Linked DNA regions of Sulfuricurvum kujiense DSM 16994. The protein of the gene in region 2 interacts with the protein of the main gene of each other region in a pairwise test. Links are inferred from orthologs where the notes say so. Each region holds a gene or a part of one and is shown on either strand. Other genes may lie near its edges.

Region 1 (15,736 bases), 830 kb from region 2 along the record:
AGTCCATTTTAAAGATGATATAGAGATCGCGCAATGGAATAAACATATTTATACCCTTATCGCATCCAGGGCTTCTTTGGATGAACTGAAAAAATCGTTGGAGAAGTTTCATCAAAATCTGAAGCTTGAAGCATCGGTTGACGGGGCATCGCTGGTCATAGATTCGTTTATCATCGATATGCACGGCGTCGAGCTCAACAAAGCAATCGGAATTATCGATCATATCAAACACAAGCAGCTCCTCTCTAGGGATTTGGCCCATTTAGTCCATTTTGAAATTTCCGCATCGCCGCAAGAATCAGTGGATGAGCAGGAACATGCGCTCCATTATCTTGAAAAAATGATTATGTCCAAGACCCCGGTAAAGGTTTTGAACTTTTATAAAGGAATTCGGATCAGTACGGCAGCACAGATTGTCAAAATTTCGAACGAGACGGTGTATCTTTCTATAGAAAAAATTCAGGGATATGCGATGAAACTTGAACAGCACGTCGTGATTCAAGGGACCAATATCCCTTTCGACATCCTTGCCAGTGTCAAGATCGTTGATGTAGCTAAAAAAATTGCCGTCCTGTCTAATTTTGAGCCGTTGGAAGCTTCCGGCAATAACCGTCAATATATCAGGATACAAAGCGACCATAGAATGCACGTTACGATTGCGACTGCCAAAAGCGTCATCTCCGGTACGATTTTAGATATTTCGATAAAATCGATTGCGTGTAAATTAAGCGTTTCAAAAGTTCCGTTAAAACTGGATTCCAAAGTCAATCTGCAATTCAATCTCCCCCTTGAGCGATTTGAGGGCGGTATGGTAACCATGGTTATCGCCGGGAAAATACAGTATATTCAAGAAGGGGACGAGTTTACCAAGGTAGTCGTGGAACTCATGCTTGCCGAGCCGTATGAGAGTTATCTGATCGAGTATATATATGCCCGTCAACAGGCACTCGTTAATGAGATTAAAACGATTGCCAATAAACTTTAAATCTTTTTACTGAGTGCTTCGATATGTCCGCTGTTGCCCAGTACAACCAAAATATCCCCTTTTTCGAGAATATCATCTTTTTCAAACGATGTGTACCAAATGCCCTGATGTTTATAGGCAATAGGCTTTACCTCGAACTCTGATTCGAATATAGGAGAGAGAATCGATGTTCCAACCCAAAACGATGGGACAGTCAACTTGGCGATCTTCATCGTAATAGAAAGATCGATGGTTTCATAGTGCATGTTTTTGACCATTTTTTTAACGATTTTTTTCGCCGATTCCATCTCGGGATAAATCACTTTGGCCGCACCGAGTTTTGAGAGGATCTGCCCGTGCACCGTTGTAATCGCTTTGGCAACGACCGTCTCCACCCCAAGCTCTTTAAGAGCCATAACGGTCAAAATACTCGCTTCGATGTTTTCACCGATACTCACAACGGCGACATCGACGCTACCGATCCCCGCTTCGCGTAATGCACGCATATCGGTAGAATCGAGGATTACAGCATCTTGTACAAATTCGTTAATTTCACGAACCTGTTCTTCATCCACATCAACGGCGATAACACTAAGTCCTTGTTGTGCCAGCCCTTTGGCGACATGAAATCCGAATTTTCCCAAACCAATTACAGCAAATGTTTCCATCTAAATTATAACCTTTCCTTCTGCATATTTTATACGGCTCTCCACCGCTTTTCCAACGATGATAATAGTAAAAGCAAATACGCCCACTCTTCCCATCAGCATTAATACTATAATATTGATTTTTCCCCAATCGCTAAAAAGGGCACTGTAGCTCAATACTCCGCCATCTCCCGTCGATACACCTACCGTCCCGAATGCCGAAGTCGTTTCAAACAATATACGTAAAAAAGGCAAATGCTCCACTTCGCTCAAGATAATAGTGGTCATTACGACATAAAAAGAGGCGACGAAAATCACCGCATAGGCTTTATTAATCTGATATTGGGCAATGGAACGGCGGAAGATATGCGCGTTTGTATCACCGCGAAGCGTATACCAGACACCGATAAGCGCCAAAGCAACCGCAGTCGTTTTAATCCCCCCGGCCGTACCGCCCGGACTCCCCCCGGTCATCATAAAGAAGGTAGAGAAGAAAAGATTGGAGTCGGTCAAAGTCGAAAAATCGATACTGTTGAATCCGGCAGTACGGTAATTAACGGATGCAAACCATGCAGCTAAAATCTTCTCATAAGTATCAAGTCCGCCAAATGATTTTGGATTGTTCCACTCTAAAGACAAAAGCAGTATCATCCCGATAAGAATCAAGATTCCGCTCATCCAAAGAACAATTTTCGTATGCGTAGAGATCCGAAGTAACCGATCGCGGCGAAAATTATATATTTCCAATAGAACTATGTATCCTAAACCGCCCAGAATAACCAACAACGGTATCGCCATATTGATAACAAAATCACCTCTAAAACTCATCATATTGTCGCTGAACAATGAAAATCCGGCATTATTAAAGGCGGATATCGAATGAAATGTTCCAAACCATACTGCTTTGCCAAACGGCATATCAACCCAAAATCGGAGTGTCAAAATCAACATTCCCACCGCTTCTATGATAATAATTGAAGCGAATACAATTTTCAAAAAACGGACCAACCCGTCCATTCCCGGATGGTTGAGGGACTCTTTTAGAATAAGCCGGTCGCGATGACCAATCTTTTGTTTACGCATTACCGCCATAAAGGTCACTGCAGTCATATAGCCAAGCCCGCCGATCTGGATAAGGGAGAGGATAACGACATGTCCAAACGGCGTAAAATCGACCGGAGTGTCTTTGACGATCAATCCCGTCACACAAACTGCCGAAGTTGCAGTAAAAACGGCATCAACAAATCTAAGTTCACCGTTATGGGCAAAGGGGAGCGACAGAAGCAACGCACCTCCGAATATGAGTGCTATAAAGCTAAAAAGAATAATTTTTATCTCTTGCGTATGTATTTTCTATCCTTTTACTAATACTACTTTTTTTGAAAAAAGAGGAAGAGAAAGTATATCACTGAACCCATATTGAATACTTAAAAAAGTGGTTGTGACACATTGCTGAAATGTTCTAGACATTTCGATATAATTCGTAAAAAAAGCCATATTGAAATTGAATAAAATAATTGAAGGCAGAGAAAAATGCTACCGGTGCTATCGCCCGATAACATCCTGCATGTGCCCGTATGTTAAGCCTATAGCGACACAAACTAAATTTGTTATCTTAATGCACCCCAAAGAGTTTAAAAAAACCAAAAACGGCACCGGAAGACTTACCCATCTCTCACTGCCGAATTCAGAACTCTATATTGATGTCGATTTCAGCGAGCATAGCGCCATTAATGCATTGATTGAGGACAGTAACAACCTCTGCTATGTTCTTTATCCCGGGAAAAAAAGCATCAATCTAAACACCCGGAAGATTGATGCGCAGGGCAAACAAATTGTCATCTTCATTATCGATTCAACCTGGGCATGCTCGGTAAAAATGCTCAGAGTCAGCCGCAATCTTCAAACATTGCCGCGCGTCAGTTTCACCCACTCTAAAACTTCCCAATTCCTTATTAAGGAACAGCCCGAAGCATACTGTCTTTCGACGATCGAATCGACATTGAGTGTATTGGAATTATTGCATCAGCAGGGTCTTGAAGCGATAGAAGAGGGGGCTTTTGAAGCTTTTTTAAATCCGTTCAAAGCTATGGTGGAATATCAAATCGGATGTGCTTCGCACTCTGAAGAGAGCGTCAGATTTAAGACAAGAAGAGAAGAGATTTAATTCTCTTTTTCATCTTCGAATTCTAAAAGCAAACCCGCTGCATCGACAATCTCTTTTTCCCGCTCTTTCAGCGCTTCTGCTTCTTCGACTTTTGCATGTTCGACTTCAACGTATTCTATAAATATTTCAATATCTTCGTCAGTGTTATAAAATTCTTTGTATCCCAAAGCGATTTCGACAAATTCGTTTCCGCATCCGAAATCAACTAATTTCTGTTTTAGATCCATTGCTTAATAAACTCCTGATGCTTTTTCTTTGTAGGAATCGAAAACTTCATCCTGAGCCGGGGCGAGCTGGAAATAGCCGTCAAGTTCTCGATGTTTTGACTGCAAAAGGGTTTCGAAGTCATTTTGCGTTACCGGAATATTATCCTGAAATTTATCGAGTAAAATGGTAGTGTTCCCCAATAATACCAGATAGCTCATCGTTCCGTAATCGAGCATTGCCACAGTATGGGAATTATCAAGCGGTTTTTGAAAACGGATATGAACTCCCCCGCTCTCATTTGACATAGGAAGAGATGCGGAGAGTGACGCTTTTGTTTCCGCAGCGGTCGTTTTATCAAATAACCATGGAGATTTCGGCTCATTTTTCATGGCTGTAGTGCGTTTGGCTATATTTTGTTTCAACCAGAATAAAATAGCAATCCCGATGATTAATATGCCGATAACAACATAATAGCTTTGCTCGAATTCATTTCCTTTTTTTGTCGGAAGCCCATCCACCGATGTTTCATCGACCGGTGTATTCTGCGTAGCGGAATTTACGGCTTCAGGATGCATAAATCGTAGACGCAGACCATATGAATCGGAGGTTTTAGAGGCTTGCATAATGACGTTATTCGAAAGTTCGGCAATAATTTTGATATTTTCGTTTTCAGGTGTAATGGTAAGTTTGTTGAGATATTTGGAAGTAACGTTTTTGACTACCGGAGAATCGATAAACGCCTCTTCAAGCTTTACGATGACGGTATCGTTCTGGCGATTTTGGCGCAATACCCCTTCATACGGAGTATCGAACGTCAACATCACATCGACGCGGTCATTCCGGTCATATACGTTGTAACTTAAAATTTTAGCTCCCCATAAAAAAGCGGGAAGAAGCAGCAGAGGAAGTAAATATCTCATAGTCTCTCTTTTGATAGGTAATACAATACGGCGCTCGAATCGAGTACCTCATTGATACGTATCGCTAAATTCTTCTCATAAACCATTACTTCCCCCTTACCGATAATACGTCTGTTGACATACGATTCCACGCTTTCCCCCGCCGGTTTGCCCAAGTCGATGACGGAACCTTTTTCCAGTTTGAGTATTTCGTCCAACGTGAGAGTCGTTTGTCCCAAATCCGAAACAAATTCCACTTCCATGTCAAGCAATCCGTCGTAATCCATCCATGAAAGTTCTTTTTCAGGATCGAAACCGTGTTCATGATGTAAAGAAGTTTCTGCCGCTACTGTTTCATCCATCTCTTAGAGCCTTTGCAAAGCAATTGTCATTTCTCCGCCATTAATACCGATACATTTTGAATTATCCAATTGAACCGCCGATACCTCTTCATCCGATAAAAGAAAAGGGGTCGCAATCGATAAAGATGTTTCATATAACTCACCGGCCAGTACTTTTGCACTTCCGACAATCATATTGGTTGTTTCCAACAGCATATCGATGAGTGTCTGTTCATCACTCTCATCTTCGCCCAAAAAAATCTCGGCTATGGTCTGAATCAACATCGGATCGCATCCGATATAAGCACGGTGAATCTCACCGTTCGTCGTTTCAATATCGATATAAGCAAAAAGCGTTCTCTTTTTAGTTGAGTCTATAAAATCATAAGGGAGGCGTATTTGATGAAGAAAAAAATTAGTGGCTGCTTCGACAATAATCGGTAACATTACATCCCTCACTCTTGTTAAATATCTATGAGAATCGATTATAGCGTAAAATCTAATGAACGAAAAGGGTATTAGTTGAAGCACTAAGGGGGTATAATCGCGCGCCATAATCTAAACAAAGATAAAATATGACTATTGAATTAGCACTTTTAGGGGTAGGGGTCGGTACACTGTCAGGATTTTTCGGAATCGGCGGCGGTACGGTGAGTGTTCCGATTCTGCTCTATCTCGGGTTTGGTATCAAAGAGGCAATCGGCATATCGGTTACCCAAATGGTTGCCGGTTCGTTGTTGGCGGCGTGGATCCATCATAAAAAACAAACGTATGCGATCGGCGATATCAAATATTTCGGTTACGGCGGAATTCTTGGTGCGATAGCGGGCGGGATATTGGTCAAAGCACTCCATTCGAGTATATTGGAATGGCTTTTTCTCTCAATTGTCGCCTTTACGCTGGGGCGACTGGCTCTTTCCAATCCCGAACCGACCCGTCCGGAAGTGGTCAATCGGCCGTTATATACGTTTGTCGGAAGCGTGATCGGCGTATTTTCCGGAATGCTTGGAGTTGGAGGTTCGATTTTGATGACGCCGGTACTGGTTAGTTTTATGGGATTTCCGCTGAAGAAAGCTTCAGCAGTAGGACATTTTTTTGTTACGTTTTCTTCCGTTTCGGCTTTGGCGACACTTTTGTGGCTCGGTCTTGTGAATCTTGAAGCGGGTCTGACGATGGCTTTGAGCTCATTATTCGGCATTATGGCGGGCATCGCGTTGCTGCATCGGGTCAAAGTGACTCATTACAAACAGGTATTGGTTATTTTTTACATCATTATTTTTGCCATTACGGCATACAAACTTATCGCGGGGTAACTTATGGACAAGATTAAAATTATCGGAGCACGGGAGCATAACCTCAAAAACATCTCTTTGGAGATCCCGAAAAACAAGCTGATTGTATGTACCGGAATCAGCGGAAGCGGTAAATCGACATTGGCCTTTGACACCCTTTATGCCGAGGGACAGCGCCGCTATATCGAGTCTCTCTCATCGTATGCCCGTCAATTTTTGGACCGTGTCGGAAAGCCCGATGTCGATAAAATCGAAGGCCTCACTCCGGCTATTGCGATCGATCAAAAAACGACCTCAAAAAATCCCCGTTCAACCGTAGGAACGATTACCGAGATCTATGACTATCTGAGACTTTTGTATGCCCGTATCGGAGTTCAACACTGTCATCTGTGCGGCAAGCCGATATCCAAAATGTCGGCTCAAGATATAATCACACAGGTTTTAAAGCTTCCCGAAGGTTCCAAAATCGTCATACTTGCACCGCTCGTACGGGAGAAAAAAGGCTCCTTTGCCGATATTCTCGAATCGCTCCGTCATAAAGGGTATGTACGTGCCATGATCGACGGCGTCATGGTGCGTCTGGATGAAGAGATTGATCTCTCCAAGACCAAAAAACATACTCTTAAAGTTGTGATTGACCGTCTCATCATAAAAGATGACAACCATGACCGTGTGGCCCAAGACGTCGAAAAAGCGCTCAAAGAGTCTTATGGAGAGGTAGAAATTGAGATTCAGAACCACGACGAAGTAGGGATGGCTGACAAGCTGATCCACTACAGTGAACACAGCGCCTGTTTTGACTGTAAAGTGAGTTTTGATCCGCTCGAACCGCTCTCGTTTTCGTTTAACTCTCCCAAAGGGGCATGTTCTGAATGCGACGGCCTCGGCATCCGCTATGCGCTCGATTACGACAAAATTATCGATTCCGAACTCCCCATAGAGAAAGGGGCGATAAAAATCGTTTACGGATTTAACAAAGGGTATTATTTTACCTTCCTAAAAGCGTTTTGCGCTGCGGAAGGGATCAGTATTACGGCTCCGTTTTATGCACTCGAAGAGTATCAGAAAAAAGCGATCCTCCACGGCAGCGTCGATGAAGTCGAATTCAAGTGGCAGGACCATCCTATCAAGCGTGTATGGCCGGGAATCGTACGCATCGCATACGATATTTTCAAAGATGAAAAAGATCTCGCCGATTACATGTCCGAAAAACCGTGCAACATCTGTAATTCTCACCGTCTCAAGCGCGAATCGCTTGCCGTTCGCGTTGCCCAAAAGGGGATCGGGGATGTGATATCGATGCCCCTTAAAGATTCGTATGCGTGGTTTGCCGATCCAAAGACATTTGATGGTCTGAGCGATCAAAATGCAATGATTGCCGCACCGATTTTAAATGAGATACGCGAACGTCTTTTCTTTTTGTTTGATGTCGGTTTAGGATACCTCTCCCTCAGCCGCGACGCCCGCACCATCAGCGGGGGGGAAGCCCAGCGTATCCGTATCGCTTCTCAGATCGGAAGCGGTTTGACAGGGGTAATGTATGTTCTGGATGAGCCGAGTATCGGATTGCATGAACGCGATACCCTCAAACTGATTCGAACGCTCCGTTCATTGCAGGAAAAAGGGAATACCGTTATCGTTGTCGAACATGACAAAGAGACGATTGAAAATGCCGACTACATTGTTGATATCGGCCCCGGTGCCGGAAAATTCGGCGGTAATGTCGTCTTTGCAGGTACGTTGGAGGAAATGAAACAATCCAATACCCTCACGGCCGACTACCTCTCTGGACGCAAACAAATCAAATATTTTTATCGACGCGAACAAAAAGAGTGGATGGCAATCAATAATGTTACATTAAATAATATTACCAATTTGAGCGTAAAAATTCCACTTCATAATTTTGTCTGTGTAACGGGAGTCAGCGGCAGCGGAAAAAGCTCTCTGATTCTGCAGACGTTGCTTCCCGTTACTCGCGAAATACTGAACCATGCACGTAAAATAAACCGTGTCGCCGGGGTCGAAGTAGAAGGTCTGGAAAAACTCGACAAAGTGATCTATCTCGATCAAAGCCCGATCGGACGTACGCCTCGTTCGAACCCTGCCACTTATACGGGTGTCATGGACGAAATTCGAAATCTATTCACGAAAACCAAAGAAGCACAGATCCGCGGCTATACGGCATCGCGCTTTAGCTTTAACGTCAAAGGGGGGCGATGTGAAAAATGTCAGGGAGAAGGGGAAATCAAGATCGAAATGCACTTCCTTCCCGACATTATGGTCAAGTGTGATTCGTGTCACGGAAGCCGATACAATCTCCAAACACTTCAGGTTGAGTATAAAGGGAAAACCATCTCCGATGTTCTGAATATGTCGGTCGGCGAAGCACTCGAATTTTTTGCACCGATCCCGAAAATCAAAGCGATTCTACAGACACTTAGCGATGTCGGGCTTGATTACATTACGCTGGGACAAAATGCCGTTACCCTCTCAGGAGGGGAAGCGCAGCGGATTAAACTGGCCAAAGAGCTTAGCCGACGCGATACGGGAAATACCCTCTATATCCTTGATGAACCGACGACGGGTCTGCATTTTGATGACGTCAACCGTTTGACAAAGGTACTTCATAATTTCGTCGAACTCGGTAACTCCGTACTGGTTATCGAGCACAATCTCGATATGATAAAAAATGCCGACTATATCATCGATATGGGGCCTGAGGGGGGCAGCGGCGGCGGATTATTGGTCGCGCAGGGGAACCCTGAAGAAGTTGCCGAGAGCTGGGAAAAAACGGGAAGTTTCACCGGAAAATATTTAGCTCTTGAGCTAAATAGGCTATAATAAGATTAACAGGATTTACAGAGGATTTTTATGAAAAGCTCGATTATAAACAGTATTAAATCTTTGCCGCCGCTTCCTAAAACGGTGATAGAGATGCAACGTATTTGTAATGATCCCGACAGTTCGATCAATGATCTGATTAAAACTGTCGAACAAGACCCGATGATCGTTGCCAACTTGCTTAAAGCCGCCAATTCGCCTCTGTACAGTTTCCGACGCGAGATACTCAATGTCTCTCAGGCGGTCTCTTTGTTCGGGATGAGTATGACGAGATCTATCGGTATCGGCAATTCGGTCCGCAAACTGCTCAATGTCGACATGGAACCCTATGGAATTACATCGGACCGTTTTGCGGAAATTTCATCGATGCAGGCTGCTTTGGTTCATGAATGGTACATGAAAATAGACCGCCTTAAAGCCGATAAGCTTTTTTTAGCCGCATTTTTGCAGGAGACGGGAAAAATTATTATCGCAAGCGACGTTATTCAAGAAGATTTAGCTGCCAATTTTAAATCCGATATTGAAGTGACGATTGACATTGCAAGAGTTGAGCGCTCTTACATTCATGAAACGACGGCTACCGTGACGGCGGAAATTTTTACCCACTGGAATTTTGATAAAGAATTTGTTGAGATGATTAAATTTTCCGATGCGCCTGCCAAAGCGCCGGATGATGTCAAAGAGTACTCTACCGCTCTGAACATCATTAAAACGATTATTCCGGTCAATAATCCGCTGGGGGAACACGGAATCTCATATGGCCTTAAAAAAGCGGAAGATGCGGGCTATGACGTCACTATGCTTCAAGCGGCAATTGATTCGATGCTCGCTCGAATCCGTGCCTGATAAAGACGATTGATGGCACAACCTACCGTTACTATAATCGATACTTTCGGATTTTTCTTTCGTTCGTTTTATGCACTTCCCCCTCTAAAGAATAGACACGGGTTTCCTACCGGACTTTTGACCGGATTCATTAACTTTATTGCATCACTGCACAAAGACCACAGCAGCGATTATTTGATATTCGCTCTCGATGCAAAAGGGCCGAGTTTCCGGGCCGAGATCGATCCAAATTATAAAGCCAACCGTTCACCCGCGCCCGAAGAGCTGATCCAGCAACTCCCCATCGCTATCGACTGGATCGATAAAATGGGTTATAAATCTCTATCCCAAAGCGGGTATGAGGCCGATGACATGATCGCATCGGTTGTTCGTCAAGCGCGCCAACACGGTTTTTTGGTTCGCGTCGTTTCCCATGATAAAGACCTCTATCAGCTGATCGATGATGATCGGGTCGTGTTGGTCGATGCGATCAGCAAAAAAGTGATGAATGAACGTCACTGCGATGAAAAATACGGTGTTCATCCGTGCCAGTTTATCGATTATCAATCCCTTATCGGCGATACTGCCGATAATGTCCCCGGTGTCAAAGGGATCGGTAAAGTGACGGCACAAAAACTTCTTTCTCAGTTCGGGACGCTGGATACACTGTATGAACGCATCGAAGAGGTTACCCCTCCGCGGATACGGGGTCTGCTTGAAACGTACCGTGACGATGCATTCCGCTCCCGCGAACTGGTACGTCTTAAAGATGATGTGTTTGATACGCTCGATTTTTCGGAGTTTGCAATGCATTTCGATAATCCGTTTTTGCCTATCTATGATGATCTGGTGCACTATGAGATGAACGCCGTATTGCGTACCCTTAAAGCCAAAGCATTGTTTGAAGAGTCACAGCCCTCAAATACGCCTCAGAGTGAAAAAACTGAAAAAGCGGAAGTTCCGCAGTGCGATAGTCTCGATGGATGCAGTGTTTTGATCGATAGCGATGCCGCTTTAATTGCCCTGATGGAAACGATAGCCGATGATGCACTTATCGCCTTTGATACCGAAACGACTGGGCTTGACCCGAGTAAAGATCATTTGGTAGGTTTTAGCTTCAGCACTGATGGCAAAACCGGATATTATGTTCCGATGATGCACAGTTATCTCGGAGTCGGGGATCAGGTCAGTACTGAAGCGGCGGCGAAAGCAATTCGATTGATATTTGAACATCGCGTTATCGGACATAATATTAAATTCGATCTTCATTTTGTCACCCGGTTTTTGGGTGTTGACCGCTTAAGTATCTATGCCGATACGATGGTTCTCGCTTGGCTGACCGACTCGTCGCGCTCACTGGCGATGGACAACTTGTCACAATCACTTTTGCATCACGAGATGATCCATTTCAAAGATACGGTAAAAAAAGGGGAGAACTTCGCTTCCGTCGCTATCGAAGATGCCTGTAAATATGCGGGAGAAGACGCTTACATAACCTACCGTCTGTACGAAGTGCTCAAAGAGCAGCTGCTGCTAAAAGGCGGACAAGAAGCATTAGACGAAGCGTTTGATGTCGAGTTTCCGTTTACATTGACATTGCTGGGAATGGAGAAAGAGGGGATAGCCGTCGATACGGCGGTTTTGGAACTCTTTAAAAAAGAGGTTGCCCATGAGATAGCGACACTGACCGAGCAGATACACAGTGCGTGCGGAACCGTCTTTAATCTCAATTCTCCCAAACAACTCGGTGTCATCTTGTTTGAGACGCTTGGGCTTCCTCACGGCAAGAAAACCAAAACGGGATACAGCACCGACGAGCAGGTTTTGGAGGGGCTTCAATTTGAACATCCGATGATTCCGATGCTGTTGCAGTATCGCGAGTACCACAAGCTCTATTCGACCTATATCGAACCGCTGATCGCTTTGGCGCAAAATGATCCCTCATCGCGCATTTATACGTCTTTTGTCCAGACGGGGACGGCGACGGGTCGGCTCAGCTCCAAAAATCCGAATCTCCAAAATATCCCCGTCAAAACGGCATTGGGAATGCGGATACGCGAAGCGTTCGTGGCACCTCGGGGCAAAAAACTGATCGGGATCGACTATTCTCAGATCGAGCTTCGTCTCCTCGCCCATTTCAGTGAAGACACTGTTTTGGTCAATGCCTTTAACGAGGGGCACGACATCCATATGCAAACGGCGATAGCACTGTTCGGTGCGGAGGATGCATCTAGGAAGCGTAATATCGCCAAGACGGTCAATTTCGGTCTATTGTACGGGATGGGGCAGAAAAAACTTTCCGATACTCTCGGGATTACGACGAAAGAGGCCAAAGAGATCATTGAACGCTATTTCGAGACGTTTCCGAGTGTCAAAGGATATTTCAACGGCATTGTTGAACAGGCCAAAGAGATAGGGTATGTCGAGACACTGCTGCACCGTCGCCGCTATTTTGATTTCGGTTCCGCTACCCCGATGCTGAAAGCTGCCTATGAGCGCGAGTCGGTCAATACAGTCTTTCAAGGAAGTGCGTCTGATCTTATCAAACTCTCGATGAATAAAATTGACACGATGATCCGAACCGAAGGTTTGCGAGCCCGAATGCTGCTGCAAATCCACGATGAACTGATTTTCGAAGTGGATGCGGATGTTGCCGAAGAATACGCCGTCCGTTTTGTCGATGCGATGGAACGTATTTTAGAACTACGGGTTCCGCTCAAAACTTCGATGCATATCGGAAACCACTGGGGCGAGTTAAAATAGTTTAGAGGAGATTTACATGGTCGAAAAAATCTTAGCCAATCTCGAAAAGTCCAATTGTTCAACCGACGACACTTTTTTACAGGCGGTAAGCGAAGTGCTCGCTTCATTGGAACCGATTATCAAGAGTGATTCACGTTACGAGCAGTTCGCTATTTTGGAACGTCTTGTCACACCGGATCGGATCATACAGTTTAAAATCCAATGGCTCGATGATAACAATAACGTCCAAATCAACAACGGATATCGAATCCAGTTCAATAATTCGCTAGGACCCTACAAAGGGGGACTTCGGTTTCATCCCAGCGTCAATATCAATATTCTGAAATTTCTTGCGTTCGAGCAGATTTTTAAAAACTCGTTGACAGGGCTTCCGGTCGGGGGAGCAAAGGGGGGGAGCGATTTCGATCCCAAAGGGAAAAGCGAATTTGAGATCATGCGGTTCTGCCATGCTTTTATGCGCGAACTTCACACCTATATCGGAGCGCGTATCGATGTACCCGCCGGAGATATCGGCGTAGGGAGCCGTGAGATCGGCTACCTTTTCGGCGAATATAAACACATTACCAAGAATTACGACGGTGTACTCAGCGGGAAACCGTATGCGTTCGGCGGATCGCTTCTTCGCCCTCAGGCTACGGGATACGGCGTCGTCTATTTCGCCCGGGAGATGCTCTCCCAGGAGCTGCAGGAATCTTTGGAGGGAAAAGTGTGTACGGTGAGCGGCGCCGGAAACGTTGCAATCCATACGATTGAGAAGCTTCAGCAGTTGGGGGCTCTCGTCGTGACCGCCAGTGACAGTGATGGAACAATCTATGATCCCAGAGGCATTGATCTTACCGTCGTCCGTGAGCTCAAAGAGAATGGCAGACGTTTGTCACTCTCAGGGTATGCGGATCGCATTCCTGGATCAGTCTATACCTCCAAAAATGATTATCCTGCGCAAGGGCATGCGGTATGGCAGTATCCCTGTTTTGCCGCTTTTCCGTGTGCTACTCAGAACGAACTCTCCCTTTTTGATGCGAAATCGCTGATAGAAAACGGATGCGTAGCCGTTATCGAAGGGGCCAATATGCCGACGGCCCCGGATGCGATCGAATTGTTTCAGCGTGAGGGGGTACTCTTCTCCCCCGGAAAAGCTTCCAATGCCGGGGGTGTCTCGGTCAGTGAATTTGAGATGTCTCAAAACGCATCTATGGAAAAATGGGATTTTGACAAAGTGGACCGTAAACTCGATGAGCTGATGCGCCAGATTTACAAACGGGTCTCACTGACGGCTAAGGAGTACGGAGTGGAGCGAAACTTCGTTGACGGCGCAAATATCGCCGCATTTAAACGGGTTGCCGAAGCGATGATTCTTGAAGGCGTTTGATTGTTAATAGTGAATTAACAAATATTTACCAATGTGCGACTACAATTGCACCATACTATACAGACAGGTCTATGAATGAATAAAATTCTCTCCCTTTTGAGCTCCATGAAAACCATGGCCGCTCTTATGCTTATTTTTGCCGTCTCGATCGGCTATGCTACGTTTATTGAAAACGATTACGGATCAATGACCGCCAAAGCGGATGTCTATAATGCCCGTTGGTTTGAAATTCTTCTTGCATTGCTCGCCGTTAATTTAACCCTCAATATCATCAATTTTAAAATGGCACGAAAGGGCAAACAACTCGTATTTATTTTTCATGCCGCCTTTTTGATTATCCTTGTCGGTGCGGCGGTTACCCGATATATCGGGTACGAGGGGACCATGCACATCCGCGAAGGAGAAAGCAATAACGCCATAATCAGCGCCGAGCCGTATGTCACATTCAATGTTGACAAGGGGGGCAAGCAATACGAATTCAAAGAGAATCTGTTTCTTTCCAAACGTACTGCAAACCATTTTGACCGGACTTTGTCCGTCGACGGTGAGCAGATCAATGTCCGACTTGAGCAATACATGGGGGATGCCCGCTATGAACCTGCCGCTGATCCAAAAGGGGAGCCTCTTTTTAACCTTATGGTTACCGGTGCGATGGGGGCGCAGCAAGTCGCTCTCAAACAAGGCGAGTTTGTCGAAGCGAACGATGTCGTCATCGATTTTGATTCTAACCAAACGTTCAAAAAGCCGGTTGTTTCACTAAGCGTCGAGGGAGATAAGCCTTATATCACTACCCCTTCTTCCCTTGCTACCCTCAGTATGGATACACAGCAAAACGGTATGCTTAATGGCGGAAAACACGAGATGACGAAACGGACATTGTTCCAAACGTCTCAGAGCGGCTTTGTATTGCGGAACTTCCTTCCTAAAGCCTCGATGCAGCTGGTTTCAGCCCCTAAAGGGAAAGGTCCCATGATGCAGGGTGGGCAGGATGCTTTAACCTTGACGTTTACAAGTAAAGAGAACAAAGTGACGGAAGTGATATTGGGGAGTCCGGGAGCTATAGGCGAAGCTAAAAAAGTAGTTTTGGGTGATACCGTAATCAATGTCGCTTACGGTTCTATCGAGCGCAAAATCCCGTTTTCGGTTGCTTTGCGCGATTTTGAGCTGGAACGTTATCCGGGATCCATGTCTCCGGCATCCTATGCCAGCGAAGTAAGCGTCATCGATCCTGCGAATCAGGAAAAATTCGATTTCCGTATCTACATGAACCATATTCTTGATTACCAAGGATTCCGATTTTTCCAATCTTCATTCGATCAGGATGAACTCGGTACCGTTTTATCGGTCAATCATGATCCGGGGACATTGATCACCTATATCGGCTATATTCTGCTTGCATTCGGAATGTTCGGAGTCCTTAT
Region 2 (15,336 bases):
ACAACAGCGTCATCTTCTCGAAGAGGTCGAAGCATCGGTCAAAAACCGCGATGTTTTGGCGGGTATCGAGCGTCTAAAAGAGCAGGTTAAAACGTTAAAACACGAGATGAGCGCATTGGCATCTTCGGCGAAAGAAGAGCTTGCCGTTACGATGATCGGCTCAACGGCGGTAGTGGTTGCCGAGCTCGGTGCGGGGGATATCAAAGAGCGTATCGATGAGCTTAAAAATCAGCACGATTCGGTCGCGGTACTCCTTTTCCAAATCAAAGATGACAAAGTGCTTCTCGCGGCAGGTGCTAAAAACACGCCTCTCAAAGCGGGTGACTGGATCAAAACAATCGCTCCGATCCTCGGCGGCGGCGGCGGGGGACGCCCGGATTTTGCCCAAGCGGGCGGGAAAGACGCTTCCAAACTCGGTGAAGCCAAAGATGCGGCATTGGCGTATGTGACAAAGGAACTTTCAAAATGAAAGAATTTTTGATCGAGACGTTTACTCACCATAGAACATTAATCGTTTTTTTGCACGTATTGAGTGCCGTTGTCTGGGTCGGTGGTATGATATCAATCCGTTTTGCGGCTCACCAATCGATGCAGCTTATCACTGATCCGAAGCTCCGTTTGGAGCGTGCTTCGCACACCCTCAAACGTCTTTTTGCCATCGTAACGCCGTTTGTTATTATCCTTATTGTTACAGCGGTATTGATGGCGGTAGGTCTCGGATTCCGTGCCGCCGCGATGGATGCATCGGGCAACGTCATCGATGAATATGCGATGAGCATCTATAATACCGTCCATATCAAAGAGGCGATTTGGCTCGTGATGACGATCAATCTCGGTGCGATGATGTTCCGACGTAAACGGGCGGAAAGAGCTTTGGAGATGGGGAATCTGGACGAAGCAAAAAATATGCTGGCTATCATCGCCAAATATATGGTTCCCGTGAACATTGTATTGGGTGTGACTGCCATCTTTATCGGTGTGGTACTCCGAAACGCGTATTAAACCATGATACGCTTAGCGTCTTCTTCGATCACCCGCGCTGAACTTCTCAAATCGGCGGGTATCCCTTTTCTTCAAGAGTCCGTCGATTTCGACGAAGACTCCATTATCGCAACTTCTCCCAAAAATTTCGTTTATCAAGCAACACTCGGAAAATACAGAGTCAACTTGGAAAAGTTCGGATGTGCAGATTATCCGCTTCTTGTCGCCGATACCGTCGTCACGGCACAGGGGAAGATTCTGCGCAAAGCGAAAGACGAAGCGGACGCAAGGGCTATTTTAGAGATGCAAAGCGGCTCCGAAGTCGCTATTATTACCTGTATGATCTATAAAACTCCGAGGTTGGAGCTGATCGATATCTCATCCACCCACTATTTTTTCGATGTTTTTGACCCTGAGTCCGTCGAAAGTTATCTCCGAAGCGGTGAGTGGCGGGGCAAAGCGGGTGCGTGCATGGTGGAGGGATTCTGCAAACCCTATATCCGTGAAGTACGCGGATTCGAGAGTACGGCTATGGGGCTTTGTACCGAAATACTGAAGCCGTTTCTATAAAGGAGATGCCGATGAAATTAGCCAGATTTGTTTTGATCGGATTGTTGCTTGGCGGATGTGCGACGGCACCGTTGACGAATCGGACGCAGTTTATCATGATCTCCTCCGAGCAGGAGATGGCATTGGGGGCGACCGAAGCGCAAAAAGTAGTACAGTCCTCCAAACTGAGCGGCGATAAGGCTTTGCAGGCTCGAATCAAGAGAATCGGCGAACGGATTGCCGCGGTGAGCGGCAGAAGCGATTATGTATGGGAATTTAACGTTATCCAAGACGATACCCCAAACGCGTTTTGTCTGCCGGGGGGAAAAGTCTTTTTTTACACGGGTATTTTAAAAATTACCGAAAATGATGATCAGATAGCGACGGTGATGGGGCATGAGATTGCCCATGCCCTCGCACGCCACGGTGCCGAGCGGATGTCGATGCAAAGTGCGAGCAATATCGGGGCGCAAGTGTTGGCGGCGGCTTTAAACGTCCCTCCCGAGTACCGAGATCTCTATGCGCAGGCGTACGGCGTTACGTCTCAAGTGGGGCTTATCCTCCCCTACAGCCGAAAATTCGAAAATGAGGCGGATCAAATCGGTGTCTATCTGATGTGGAAAGCGGGATACAATCCTGCACAGGCGCTTAAATTTTGGGAAAATATGGAAAAACTCTCCTCCAAAGGGCAAAAAGCGCCCGCATTTTTATCAACCCACCCTGCGGATAGCGAACGGATCAAGGCGATACGCGACTATATTCCTCTATTGCCTGCACAGCGATGATGAACCCCTACGAAAACGAACTTAAAGCGCTGAAACGCTCCGGCCGCTACCGTGAACGCCACATCCGTGATGACGCATTGATTGATGCCGCATCGAACGATTATCTGGGGCTTGCCCATAACAAAGAACTTCACCTAAAAGCGTGTGAAACCCTCTCGCTTTACCGTGATCACTCCCCGAAAGCCTCGATGCTGGTGAACGGCTACCATCCGATCCATGCGGCGTTTGAAAAGGCACTGTGCGAGGCAAACGGCTTTGAAGCGGGAATCGTCATGGGGAGCGGCTTTAACGCGAATATCGGTCTTATCGAAGCCCTTGTGCGCAAGGGGGATGTGCTTCTGATGGATGAGGAGTATCATGCCAGCGGCGTTGCGGGAGCACGGATGTGTGAGGGGGAGGTAATATTCTTCCCGCACAATGACGTGTCGGCATTGAATACAGAGTTGGAACGTGCTCGGGGGAAACGGGTGATCGTTGCGGTAGAGGGGATATACTCGATGGGGGGCGATTTGGTTCCCCGTGAGATCATCGATTTGGCGATAGAATACGAAGCTATTTTGATATTGGATGAAGCCCACAGCAGCGGCGTCATCGGAGAGCACCTGATGGGGATACTCGATTACTACGAGATCGTACCGACTCCGCTGATGATTAAAATGGGGACGTTGGGGAAAGCGTACGGAAGTTTCGGAGCTTATATCCTCTCATCGCGTCATATCAGCGAGTATCTTCTAAACCGAGCCAAAAACGTTATATACGCGACAGCCCCTTCACTGTATGATACGGCTCTGGCACACCGTGCATTGGAGTATATCCAAGCACATTCAGATGTGCTGCGCGGACAAATCGCCGCACGCCAAAACATCGTCTATGAGATACTGGGGTTAAGGTATAAGGGGTTGATCGTTCCGATTGAAATCGGAGATAACCGCGAAGTGATGCGGCTGCAGGAACAGCTTAAAAAAGAGATGGGATTTCACGTCGGAGCCATTCGGCAGCCGACGGTGAAAAAAGCGATAATAAGGCTGATCGCCAGACTCGATATCGATGAGATAGTTTTGGCGAAAGCGTGTGAGCGATTAACGCAGATTTGGGTAAAATAGCGCGATGAATACCATCCACATCGATCGGCTCAAAATCACTCATAAAGAGGAAGTGCTGGTTGATATTTCGTTTGATATTCGGCGTTCATTGGCTCTGGTCGGACAAAGCGGAAGCGGAAAATCGCTGACGCTTAAAGCTCTGTTGGGGCTTTTAGATCCGTCATTGGGAGTCCATATCGAGAAGCGGTGCGGTTTTGAATGGAAGAGAGGGGTAACACTCTCACTTGTTCCCCAAAACCCGTTTACCGCCTTGTCTCCGCTGACACGGATCAAAGATCAGATGTTCATACCAAAGGAAGAGAGCCTTGAGCTGTTTTCCCTTTTGGGACTGGATGAGGAGTTACTTGAGCGGTTTCCGCCCGAACTTTCAGGAGGGCAGCTGCAGCGGGTCGTAGTTGCTATCGCTTTGGGGTCGCGACCGAAGCTTTTGTTGTTGGATGAGCCGACGACGGCACTTGACCCTGCGTCAAAAGAGAGCATGATAGAATTGTTAAAAACATTACAGGGAAAAATGAATTTTTCAATGCTGTTTGTGACGCACGATATGAGTTCGGCATCGGCTTTATGTGAAGATATTTGCGTCATTTATAAAGGGCGAATGATTGAACGGGGGATTATCGAAGAGGTAATCCGCGCTCCGAAAGAGCCATATACTCAAGCGTTAATTGACGCCGAATTTAAAACCAGAGGATTTAGAAATTGATCAACCCTTATGAAGAAGTACCGCTACGGAAGAAAATGAGAAAATATCTGCTCATAACAGTGGGGATCGCTATTTTGATTCCGGTTGCATTTTTGGGGTATCTCATCTATTCATTTGAATATGAAACACAAAAATTGATCAAATATCAGCCCCGTTTGACGACAGAAGTCTATGATCGCAACGGGAACAAGATTGCCAATCTGTTCAGTGACGAACACCGCTACTACGTTTCGTATGAGAATATCCCTCCGAGATTGATTGAAGCATTGTTGGCGATTGAAGATACGACTTTTTTTGAACACAGCGGAGTCAATCCCGATGCGGTAATGCGGGCGATCATCAAAGACGTCAGTGCCGGTAAGCTCAAAGAGGGGGCGAGTACGATTACCCAGCAGCTGGTAAAAAACACCCTGTTGACCCGTGAGAAAAAATTCTCCCGTAAATTTAAAGAGGTTTTGTATTCGATCCGGATTGAGCAGGAGTTGACGAAAGAACAGATTTTAGAACGCTATTTCAACGAGATTTATCTGGGGCACGGCTATTACGGGATTAAAACGGCGGCTGACGGCTATTTTCGCAAACCACTAAAAGAGTTGAGCCTTAAAGAGATGGCGATGCTGGTCGGATTGCCGAAAGCGCCGAATTTTTACTCTCCGACAAAGAACTATGAACTCTCCTTAGGGCGTGCGAACCGCGTTATCGGACGTATGTTTGACCTGGGATGGATTGATCAGGCAACGTATGAAAAAGCGACGCAGGAACGCCCGAAAGTCTATAACGATACGCTCAGTAAAAATTCCGGCCCCTACATTATCGATGAGGTTATGCGTCAGCTCGGTGATGCGTTTCCCGATATCCGCAGCGGCGGCTACAAAATCTATACCACAATCGATATGCGGCTTCAGGAAGCGGGATATAAAGCGCTTCAATCAGGGCGTGATGAGATCTTAAAAAGGGCGCAGGAAGCGGGTGATCTGGATGAAAATATGCAGCGCCAGCTCAACGGTGCCCTTATCAGTCTAAATCCCCATACCGGAGAGGTTTTGGCGATGGTCGGGGGATATGATTACTCCCTTAGCCCGTACAACCGCGTAACTCAGGCAAAGCGCCAGCCGGGATCGGCATTTAAGCCGTTTTTGTATCAAGTAGCACTGGACAGCGGTATGTCCCCCTCATCCCTCGTTCCCGATATCGCCCGTACCTATACCTATGCGGGTAACGATGGCGAAGAGAAAACATGGCAGCCGAAAAACTACAAAAATGAGTACAAAGGGATGGTTACGATCCGAGATGCGCTGACCCATTCACGTAACCTTGCAACGATTAATATGGTCAGCGATATGGGATTCGGAAAAATTACCGAGGGACTAAGACGCTTCGGTATTACCGAAAACCTCCCGCCTGACCTATCGATTGCGCTGGGAACCATCTCGATTTCTCCGATGGATTTGGCTAAATATTATACGATGTTCGCCAGCGGCGGAGCGATGACCAATCCGATGCTGATCCGTGAAGTGATCACTCCGACAGGTGAAAATATCAAATACCAAAACAAAAGCCGCCAGGTTGATACGCCGCAGCAGATCTATCTGATGACGTCGATACTAAAAGACGTTGTTTCTCACGGAACCGGGACGAATGCACGTGTAGCAGGGATTGAAATCGCCGGAAAAACGGGGACGACGAACGATAATGTCGATGCATGGTTTGCCGGGTATTCTCCGACGGTAGAGACGATCGTCTGGTTCGGGCACGATAATAATACGCCGATGCGCCGAAGCGAGACGGGCGGACGTGCCGCGGCTCCAGTATTCCGTTATTATTACGAAGATATGCTGCGGATTTATCCGAATACCAAACGCTATTTTGATGTACCTGCCGGGGTTTATGTCGGATCGGGAAATGACGGAAACAATAGCGAATCGTACACCGATACCTCGGCAGTACCGGATGCGACTCAGGAAGAAGCACCGAAAACCGACGAAAAGTTGGTTTTCTAATTTGATCTTACGCACTTAATGAACAAAGTTCATCAAGCGGCAAGGACAAGATTGTCCCTGCCGACCCCCTAAAGCTTTCTGTATGAATACAGAAGATTTTAATTTTTTTTAAGGGGTTTTTATCTAAAATCCCACTTCACATTGGGGTATCGCCAAGCGGTAAGGCAACTGGTTTTGGTCCAGTCATTCGGGGGTTCGAATCCCTCTTCCCCATCCACCCTTCATTGCTTCAATCGATCTTCACTTTTTATTTTTTTTATCTTTTGTCGCGGCCGAGAGATAGAACCATGTAAGTCCTCCGATAACGATCAGTGTAACGGGAGCCAGATAGGGTTTGTCGACGATCATATCGTACGCCTTGATCAGTGCACCGCCGAAAACATAGCTCCCTCCACCGACGACAACAGCCCAGATGAGAGCGCCGAGTGCGTTATAGGCGCTGAATTTCCAAAAATCGTATTTGGTTAGGCCGATAGCTAGGGTAACGAGTGTTTTAAGGCCGTAGATGAATTTTTTAACGACAATGATCCATGAGCCGTTGCGTTTGAGCAGAAGATGCGAAAAAGCGAGTTTGCGGCGGTGCTTTTTGAAGTATTCCATCATTTCACGCTTGTGGTAGCGTGAAAAATAGAACATCAGCGTATCGCCGAGAAAGTTGGCGGCAAAAGCGACGGCGATAGAGATGGATAGGTCCATTTTACCCATAAAACTGAGAACACCCGCACCCAACAGGGCAACAAAGCCGCCACCCAAAGAGTAGAGGAATAAAACGATATATCCATAGGTCGATAAATTATTGAGCATGTCTTGCATGAGGTTACAATTTCCTTATTTTAGCTATTTCATCGCGCAAGCGCGCCGCTTCTTCGAATTCGAGTTTTTTCGCCGCTTCTCTCATCTTAATATTGAGTTCTTCGATCAGTTTTTTACGTTCTGCCGCAGGGAGGGTTTTCGCCTTTTTGGAGCGGTTATACAGCTCTGAAGGGTCTTCCAGTTTGAGATTCTCATCGAGTGAGCGTTTGGTGGTGATTGGAGTAATACCGTGCTTTTGGTTGTAGGCCTCTTGTACTGCGCGCCGATCGGTCGTAGTTTTGATTGCCCGCTCCATCGAGCCGGTTATTTTTTGGGCATAAAGGATAACGCGTCCGTGTTCGTTACGTGCGGCACGCCCGATGGTTTGGATGAGTGAGGTCTCTGAGCGCAAAAACCCCTCTTTATCCGCATCCAAAATAGCGACAAGACTCACTTCGGGGAGATCCAATCCTTCCCGCAGAAGATTGATCCCGATGAGGACGTCGAAATCCCCGACACGGAGTCCGCGAATGATCTGGTTGCGTTCGATTGCATCGATTTCGGAATGCATGTATTGCACTTTGATCCCCAAATCGGCGAGGTATTTCGTGAGCGCTTCGGCCATTTTTTTGGTCAATACGGTGACGAGGACACGATCGCCGAGGGCTACCGTCTTTTTAATCTCGTCATGCAGGTCTTCGACCTGATTTTCGCTCGGCTTGATCGTGATGATCGGATCGAGCAATCCGGTAGGGCGGATAATCTGATGGGCGATGGTGGTGCTGATATCGATCTCCTGCGCGGCAGGGGTAGCGGAGACGAACATATAGTGGGGCGCTTTATTCATGAACTCATCGATCATCAGCGGGCGGTTATCCAGGGCACTCGGGAGGCGGAAACCGTAGTCGACGAGAACCTCTTTACGGCTTCGATCCCCGGCAAACATTCCCCGAAACTGCGGCAAGCTCACATGGCTTTCATCGACGATGATCAGATATTTGTCGTGATGAAGGGCGAAATAATCGAGCAGCGTATAGGGCGCTTCGCCCGGTTTTTTGTCGGTGAGATGGCGGGAGTAGTTTTCGATCCCTTTGCACATCCCCGTTGCCTGAAGCATCTCCAGATCGAATTCACACCGTTGTTTGAGCCGCTGCGCTTCGACGATTTTCCCCTCTTTATCGAGCTGTGCCAGACGTTCTCCCAGCTCATCTTCGATCCGTTTGATCGCGCGGGAGAGTTTCTCCTGCCCGACGGCAAACTGACTGGTGGCGTAGATCGTGATCGTTTCGATGGTTTCGACGACGGAGTTGTTGAGAGGCTCGAAAAGGGCGAGACGTTCAACCTCATCGCCGAAAAACTCGATCCGTAATGCCTGATCCTGCCAGTAGGGGGGATAGATATCGACGACTTCGCCGTTGACCCGAAAGTGCCCGCCGTCGAAATAGCTGTCGTTGCGGGCATATCCCATCTCAACAAGGCGGAGGAGGAGTTTCTTCTGACTGATCTCATCGCCTATGGTGACAACCTGCACCATTTTCTCATACTCTTCAGGATCCCCCAACCCGTAGTTCGCGGAGACGGAAGCTACGACGATAACATCGTCATAACTGAGGAGATTGGCGGTAGCCGAGAGGCGTAAACGCTCCAGTTCGTCGTTGATGGAACTGTCTTTTTCGATGAACAAATCCTGGCGGGGGATATAGGCTTCAGGCTGATAATAGTCGTAGTAGCTGATGAAATACTCGACGTGGTTTTCGGGAAAGAAAGAGCGAAATTCGCTGTAGAGCTGCGCCGCCAATGTCTTGTTATGGGTCATGATGATCGTCGGGAGCTGAACCTGCTCGATTACCCGCGCCATCGTCATCGTTTTCCCCGAACCGGTGACCCCTTCCAAGGCGACGTAGCGTTCGCCACGTTTTATGCCGCTGCTGAGTGCTTCGATGGCGACGGGCTGATCACCGGCGGGCTGATAGGGAGAATGGACTTTAAAAATCGGCAATGAAACACCCTAAGAATAAATTATGAAATTATAGCGGAATTGTTGTTTGCACTTATGAAATGAGGCTAGGGTGCAAATATTTGCCTATACGCTGCTGAGTACGTTTGGAATTGACTGTTGAAAATGAAGCAAGATTACGGTTTCTTCCTAGAATTTGAGATAAAAAATATTGTGATGTATATTAAATAAGTTTATAATAAATTATAAAATATATTAATTTGCGACATATTTGCAACATACTTTCTGTACTATTTTGACGAATAATAGATAATGATCTTAAGGAAAATCGAGTATGTTTAACAAAGCAGCAATAAGAACGCCTATTAGAGGAGAAACAAGCACTTGAATCTAAATTTTTAATAGTTGAAAAAAAAAATAGCCAACTTGAAGCCATTTCTTCATTTTCCTATGATGAATACATGGTAGCAATAGATTTGTACGGTCAAGTGATTGCATCTAATACCGCTTTTGAAACGCTTTCCCATCAAGAAACAATAATTTCCGAGTTGAAAAAAAATCGTTCAAGCATCAAAGTGGGCGAATGCGAGGCCGAAGTAAAATACCAATCTATCAAGGATGCAACAGTTTATCGGTTCAAAAAAAGCGATGTCCGACATGACCAAAGCTTGCTAGAAACTCATCATGCGTCAATCCATCAGGCACTCAAAAATAATCAAGATGTATTTACTTCTATGGTAGAACATTTACGCATCATGTCAAAAGATGCCATTCAAATGACCCATGATTCTAATGAAGCAAGCGAACTAGCCACAGAAGCCATGGTTCAGACCGATCAACTTTCATTGTTTTTGGGTGAGGCTGTACAATCAACAATCCAGCTCGCACAACGAAGCGGAGAGATTTCGAGCATTATTGCCCTAATCAAAGATATAGCAGATCAAACTAATCTATTGGCATTAAATGCCGCTATTGAAGCGGCACGTGCAGGTGAACATGGCCGCGGATTCGCAGTTGTTGCGGATGAGGTCAGAAAGCTTGCCGAGAGGACGCAAAAAGCGACCAAAGAGATTGAAATCGTCGTTCAGACTATGCAGCAAGAGACCACCGATATTCAAAACAGTACTGAAGAGATAAATAATCTTGCATTAAAAACTAAAAACCTTATCGTATCTATCAACAATGATATTATCATGTTTAAAAATAATGCGATTGATGCTGAAAAAGAGACCAGCATACTTGCTGATTTCGCCTTTGGCAGTTTGGCAAAAGTTGATCATGTTATCTATAAAAACAACGTTTATACGCTCATATTCGGTGAAAAATCCGAATTTAGAGAAATGGATCATACCGCATGCCGTTTGGGCAAATGGTATAAAACTCTTGGATTGGAAGTATACGGTAAGACCAATGCCTATAAAAATCTTGAACGGCCGCACAGTATTGTCCACCGTGAAGCAAATGAATTGGCCAAAAAATGCTCCGGTAACAATGTGACATGTTCCAGAGAGGAAATAAAAAAATCAATAGATGCGATTGAAAGTGCCAGTACCGATGTATTCCGAATTCTTGATGAAATGATAAAGGAAAAGCAATAGCATTTATCGTCTATTAGCTCAATCAATCTCTTTTCAAGGCTCAAAACTTATTGGCTTTTGTCACTGCCGGATCGGGCTATTGCTTTCGGAAGCTCAATCCAAAGAGCTTTAAGAGAGAGCTCGAGATCGTAGATGAATAACAAAAGCGATACTATCAGGCTGATCACACTGAGTATAAACATGATCACGAGAAAATGAGTGATATTCAGATGACACAAAGCGGATCCGAACAATCCTATAATCAGGATTGAAACGAACAAAATGCTAAGTACGGCCAAAAAATTGCTGCTTCGTATGACCTTTGCCCTTACGGAGAGTATTTTCAGTTCCGATAAAATCCGTTCCTGATCTGCTTCCGAAGCGCTTCGGTACTCTACCGAAAGCTGGCGGGTTCTGTCGACGGTACGTCCGAAACGGTTGGTCAGGCTTAAAAGGACCAAACCGATTCCCGAAATGAGAATGACGGGGCTGATAGACAATTGCAACGTACCGACAAGATCGTTAAGCAACATGACATACCTTCGTGGCTATTTTCGAATATTATAGCGATTATCCGATTTGAAAACATCTCATTGAGAGGGTAGCGTGTTGAAACCCCTCATAGATCGTTGTTATCGCTTCATCCTCTTTTTGTGATCCCAAGATAGGGAGAATCGGAAGGTAATGCTCCAGTGTCGGATGAGCATGGTTAAAGTGGGGGAGATCATAATTAATAATTTTCTCATGATGGTCTATAAGCGCATCCGCAAAAGCGGTGTCAAACTCTTTCGCCCATGGTACGACCGGAGCATCGCGTTCTGGCTCAATATCGCTGAGATTATGGGTCACATTGCCGCTGCCGATAATCATGACCCCCTGATCTCGGAGCTGTGAGAGAGTTTTCCCTAACGCATAATGCCATGATGCGGGTTTGCTCAAATCGATCGAGAGTTGAAAGACGGGGACATCATGGTCGGGAAAGAGATGGACCAAAACAGACCATGCTCCGTGATCAAGACCGTGACGGCGGTCAATCCGCGCATGGGTCAAATGGGCTAAAAGCATGCTGGCGGACATTTCTCCGGGTGCATCATAGCGTACCAAATAAAGAGAATCGGGAAAGCCGTAAAAATCATGTATCGTCTCTGGTTTATCCACAACCGACACCACCGATTCGTTTGTAGCCCAATGCGCCGAGATGATGAGAATGGCTTTGGGTTTGGACAACGTTTTGCCGAGCTGTTTGAGGCTGCGGGTATAAGGGTTGTCATCGATGACATTCATCGGTGAGCCGTGACTGATAAAAATGGCGCTTTGACGCATGATAAGGTTCCTTTTTGGGGATGCATCGGCAGCCAAAGCTGCCAGAAGTGCTAAAAATTGACGGCGGTTCATATTCGGCGGCTATTGAGTCAATATTCCTTCGAGTTGAACATCCAATTTGATTACATCTCCCACGGCAACACCACCCGCTTCGAGGGCTGTATTCCATGTAATGCCGTAATCTTTGCGGTTAAGTTGACCGCTCAGTCCCAAACCGACACGGGTATTGCCCCATGGGTCTTTGACGACACCGTTATTCTCAAGAGCCAGTATGACATTTTTCGTTACCCCGTGCATGGTCAGTTTTCCATACGCTTTGTCCCCTTTGACTTTATCCAAAGAAAATGTAATCGACGGATATTTTTGGACATCGAACAAATCGGGCGCTTTGAGATGATCGTCTCTTTTTGTATTGGCGGTATTGATGGAGTTGACATCGATTTTTCCGTTTAACGACTTGAGTGTTTTGGTTTTCTCATCGTATTCGAATGACCCGTTGAAGGTATCAAATTTGCCCGATACTTCGGAAATCATCATATGTTTGACTTTGAATCCGACATTTGAATGGGTAGTATCCACGTTATAGTTTCCTGCAAACACGGATACAGACCCTAGTAAACATAGGGCTAAAAGAGTAGAGAATTTTTTCATTGTATTTCCTTTTATGTATTTAGTTTTGGTGCATCGGCACGTCAAATAACAAGACCGTAGACTCTGTAAGTGCTAATAGAGTGTATTCCTCCTCATCAGTGATTTGCAGTTCATCTCTTGCTTCAAGGGTATGATCTGCTATGTCTACTTTTCCTTCGACAATAAAAATCAATCGACCGTGACCCGTTCGGACGGGTGGAATCGATATCGTTTTGCCGATCGTCACTTCGGCCGAATAAACAGCGGCATCTTGTTTAATAGTTATCGAATCATCACGTCCGTCACCGCTGATAAGGGTGACCCATTTGTCGGTTTTATCGTGGTGGATAAAGCTGCGCTGTTCGTATCGGGGAGTTCCTCCGTTTTGAGCGGGGTGGATCCAAATTTGAAAAATGGAGGTATCCGACTCATCGGCTGCATGTTCGGAGTGAAAAACGCCGCTTCCGGCACTCATGTATTGAATTTCTCCCGCATGGATGGTGCCGTGATTCCCCTCTGAGTCTTTGTGTACCAATGAACCTTTCGTAACAATGGAGACGATCTCCATATTTTTATGCGGGTGCATTCCAAACCCGCTTCCCGCTTCGATGAGATCATCGTTGATAACACGCAGCGCTCCGAATCCCATCCGTGCAGGATTGTGGTATTCGGCGAATGAAAAACTAAAACGGCTGTGGAGCCAGCCGTGTTCGGCGCTGCCGCGCTTTGCTGAGCGGTGAAGTATCAGTGACATCGTATTCTCCTTGTTAAAGTACTAATTAGTACTATTTAGATAAATTTTTTATTGCGCTTTTTCTAATTTTCGCAGCAAATGCGAAAGAGTCTGAACCTCTTCTTCGTTCAGGGCTTTATCGTACCAACCCGTCAGGTTATCGACATGGGTTTGAAATATCGCTTTCATAATCTCGCTCCCCTCATCGGTTATTGCAAGGATTTTGATGCGTCGGTCTTCGGGTGAGGGGATCGTTTGGATCAGCCCTTTGGATTGAAGATTTTTGATGACGACCGTGATATTGCCCGGCGTGCTTAATGTCAACGTCGTAATCTGACCGACGGTGAGTCTTCCTAAATGATACAGGGATTCCAAAATCCCGAACTGCGGCAAGGTTAGATCATGATTCGCCAGCCAGACGGTCTCTTTCGCTCTGATTTTTGTAAGTGATCGTGAGAGCTCAATATGGGCACGTAAGACAATGTCAGCATGTTTTCCGTAACTTTTTACACGTTTCATAATAGACCTCCTCAAAACAGATACGACAATAATACTACTAATTAGTAATAAATGTCAAGAGTCTTTTATTATTCTCAACTCTATGGGTACATCTCTTTCTAGTCAGGGTTTATTTTAAGGGTGATCTCAAAGCAGGCTCCACCTTCTTTGTTATACCATCGAAGGGTTCCAAAGAGATGTTTTTCGATAATGATTCGTGAGATATACACCCCTAAACCTGTGCCGTTAAGATCTTTTTTGGTTGTAAAATAGGGTTGCCCGATTTTATCGCAAATCGACTCGGGGATTCCTCCGGCATTGTCGCAGACGGAGATGCTAATGGTTTCGTCTGTTTCGCTAACCGTTACCGTGATAGCAGCGTTTTTTATTTGGTTCGCTAAAAGCATGTCTTTTGCGTTTCCCACAATATTGAGTAAAACCTGTATTAATGAACTTTTAGTGATAAATAAAGAGCTTTTGGAGGAGTTTTGGACATTGAGTTTAATGTTGCTGTTTTCACAACTTGCACCGATGATGTTAAGTGTGTTCTCTAAAACTTCTTCCATTGTTATTTGTACTCTGGATTGGGTTGGCATGAAGAAGTTTCTAAAATTATCGATAGTTTCGGAGAGTTGATGGAGTTGTTTGTTTAGAGATTCGGAGAGCTTTAAAAGATAATCGTTAGTTATCTCGTCATCGAAGCCGATTGACATGATAAGATTATTAATTTCCATCCCCATGATAGCCAGAGGTTGTCGCCATTGATGGGCGATCATCGCGATCATGTCTCCCATAGCCGCCTGCTTTGACTGAGCGATCATCATCTCCTCTTTTTGTTTGAGTTCGAGCTCCATCTTTTTGCGTTCGGTGATATCGCGGATGATCCCTATCGCATTCCAATGACCGTTACTCATAACGGCGGAGAGTGAGAGTTCTATCGGAAATTCCGTGTTGTCTTTTTTTAAAGCGACCAGTTCAAGTGTTTTTCCGACAGCTGCCCCTTCACCTGTTTTTTTGAAATGACCGAATGCTTTGTGATGGGCTTCTAAAAAGCGTTCGGGTGCGAGCATCTCATGTAGCGGCCATCCCATTATTTCACTCTCTGAATAACCGAACATTCTTTCAGCGGCTTCGTTCCAATAGGAAATATTTCCTTCGTCATTCATCATTAGAATTGCATCTTGTGCGGATACGGTTATACTGTGAAATTTTTCTTCGCTTTCACGCAGCGATTGTTCTGCAATTTTGCGTTCGGATATATCGCGTACGGTGGCTTGTACCAGTATTTGTCCATCCAGTTCCAAACGTGTAAGGAGTACATCAGAGGCAAAGGTTTGACCGTCCATGCGCTGATGTTCCCATTCAAATGCATTGGAACCTTCTTGGATCGCTGTCGCGATCATCTCTTGAGCTTTTTCTACGGAAGAACGTCCGTCCGGTTGCTGTAGCGGCGAAACATTCCACGGTCCGAGTGTCGTGAATTCCTGTATATTGGCTACCCCGAATAATTCCAAAGCAGCTTTATTAGCCTCTGTATATTTCCATGACGGAGATGTGATCGTCATTAGAGCATCACGGGAGCTGTCAAATAATTGTCGGTACTTTTCTTCGCTTTCACGTAATTGGCGTTCAATTTGCTGATATTCGGAAAGTTGCTTTTCCAAAGCGGCTATCCGCTCCAGTGAGCTCTTTGAATCTGTATGCT

Evidence for each region.
Region 1: the proteins of uvrB (region 2) and uvrA interact in binary tests that used the Escherichia coli proteins (3 or more experiments, as listed by UniProt). The link is inferred for Sulfuricurvum kujiense DSM 16994 from one-to-one orthologs.

What each region holds. Positions count from the first base shown.
Region 1 is NC_014762.1:1,404,216-1,419,951, reverse strand. What follows is about bases 6,227-9,558. They hold uvrA (excinuclease ABC subunit UvrA), read left to right. Parts: upstream 6,227-6,541; coding sequence 6,542-9,358; downstream 9,359-9,558. Other genes in these bases: SULKU_RS07030 (HDOD domain-containing protein), read left to right, coding at 9,389-9,558; SULKU_RS07040 (sulfite exporter TauE/SafE family protein), read left to right, coding at 6,227-6,538. Also shown: SULKU_RS07080 (PilZ domain-containing protein), read left to right, coding at 1-985; SULKU_RS07075 (potassium channel family protein), read right to left, coding at 982-1,632; SULKU_RS07070 (TrkH family potassium uptake protein), read right to left, coding at 1,633-2,937; SULKU_RS07065 (tRNA-uridine aminocarboxypropyltransferase), read left to right, coding at 3,110-3,778; SULKU_RS07060 (hypothetical protein), read right to left, coding at 3,775-4,005; SULKU_RS07055 (hypothetical protein), read right to left, coding at 4,009-4,905; flagellar motor switch protein FliN, read right to left, coding at 4,902-5,246; SULKU_RS07045 (chemotaxis protein CheX), read right to left, coding at 5,250-5,672; more of SULKU_RS07040, read left to right, coding at 5,801-6,226; more of SULKU_RS07030, read left to right, coding at 9,559-10,204; polA (DNA polymerase I), read left to right, coding at 10,217-12,946; gdhA (NADP-specific glutamate dehydrogenase), read left to right, coding at 12,963-14,315; SULKU_RS07015 (cytochrome c biogenesis protein CcsA), read left to right, coding at 14,391-15,736. UniProt on the Escherichia coli protein: The UvrABC repair system catalyzes the recognition and processing of DNA lesions. UvrA is an ATPase and a DNA-binding protein. A damage recognition complex composed of 2 UvrA and 2 UvrB subunits scans DNA for abnormalities.
Region 2 is NC_014762.1:2,233,956-2,249,291, reverse strand. The notes cover bases 6,426-9,357. They hold uvrB (excinuclease ABC subunit UvrB), read right to left. Parts: upstream 8,913-9,357; coding sequence 6,939-8,912; downstream 6,426-6,938. Other genes in these bases: SULKU_RS11170 (DedA family protein), read right to left, coding at 6,426-6,934. In the rest of the region: alaS (alanine--tRNA ligase), read left to right, coding at 1-469; SULKU_RS11205 (hypothetical protein), read left to right, coding at 466-1,002; septum formation inhibitor Maf, read left to right, coding at 1,006-1,551; SULKU_RS11195 (M48 family metallopeptidase), read left to right, coding at 1,563-2,315; SULKU_RS11190 (aminotransferase class I/II-fold pyridoxal phosphate-dependent enzyme), read left to right, coding at 2,312-3,418; SULKU_RS11185 (ATP-binding cassette domain-containing protein), read left to right, coding at 3,423-4,121; SULKU_RS11180 (penicillin-binding protein 1A), read left to right, coding at 4,157-6,121; more of SULKU_RS11170, read right to left, coding at 6,362-6,425; SULKU_RS15470 (CZB domain-containing protein), read left to right, coding at 9,962-10,468; SULKU_RS11155 (DUF2721 domain-containing protein), read right to left, coding at 10,516-10,980; ygiD (4,5-DOPA-extradiol-dioxygenase), read right to left, coding at 11,018-11,770; SULKU_RS11145 (YceI family protein), read right to left, coding at 11,852-12,421; SULKU_RS11140 (pirin family protein), read right to left, coding at 12,441-13,154; SULKU_RS11135 (MarR family winged helix-turn-helix transcriptional regulator), read right to left, coding at 13,203-13,652; SULKU_RS11130 (PAS domain S-box protein), read right to left, coding at 13,751-15,336. UniProt on the Escherichia coli protein: The UvrABC repair system catalyzes the recognition and processing of DNA lesions. A damage recognition complex composed of 2 UvrA and 2 UvrB subunits scans DNA for abnormalities.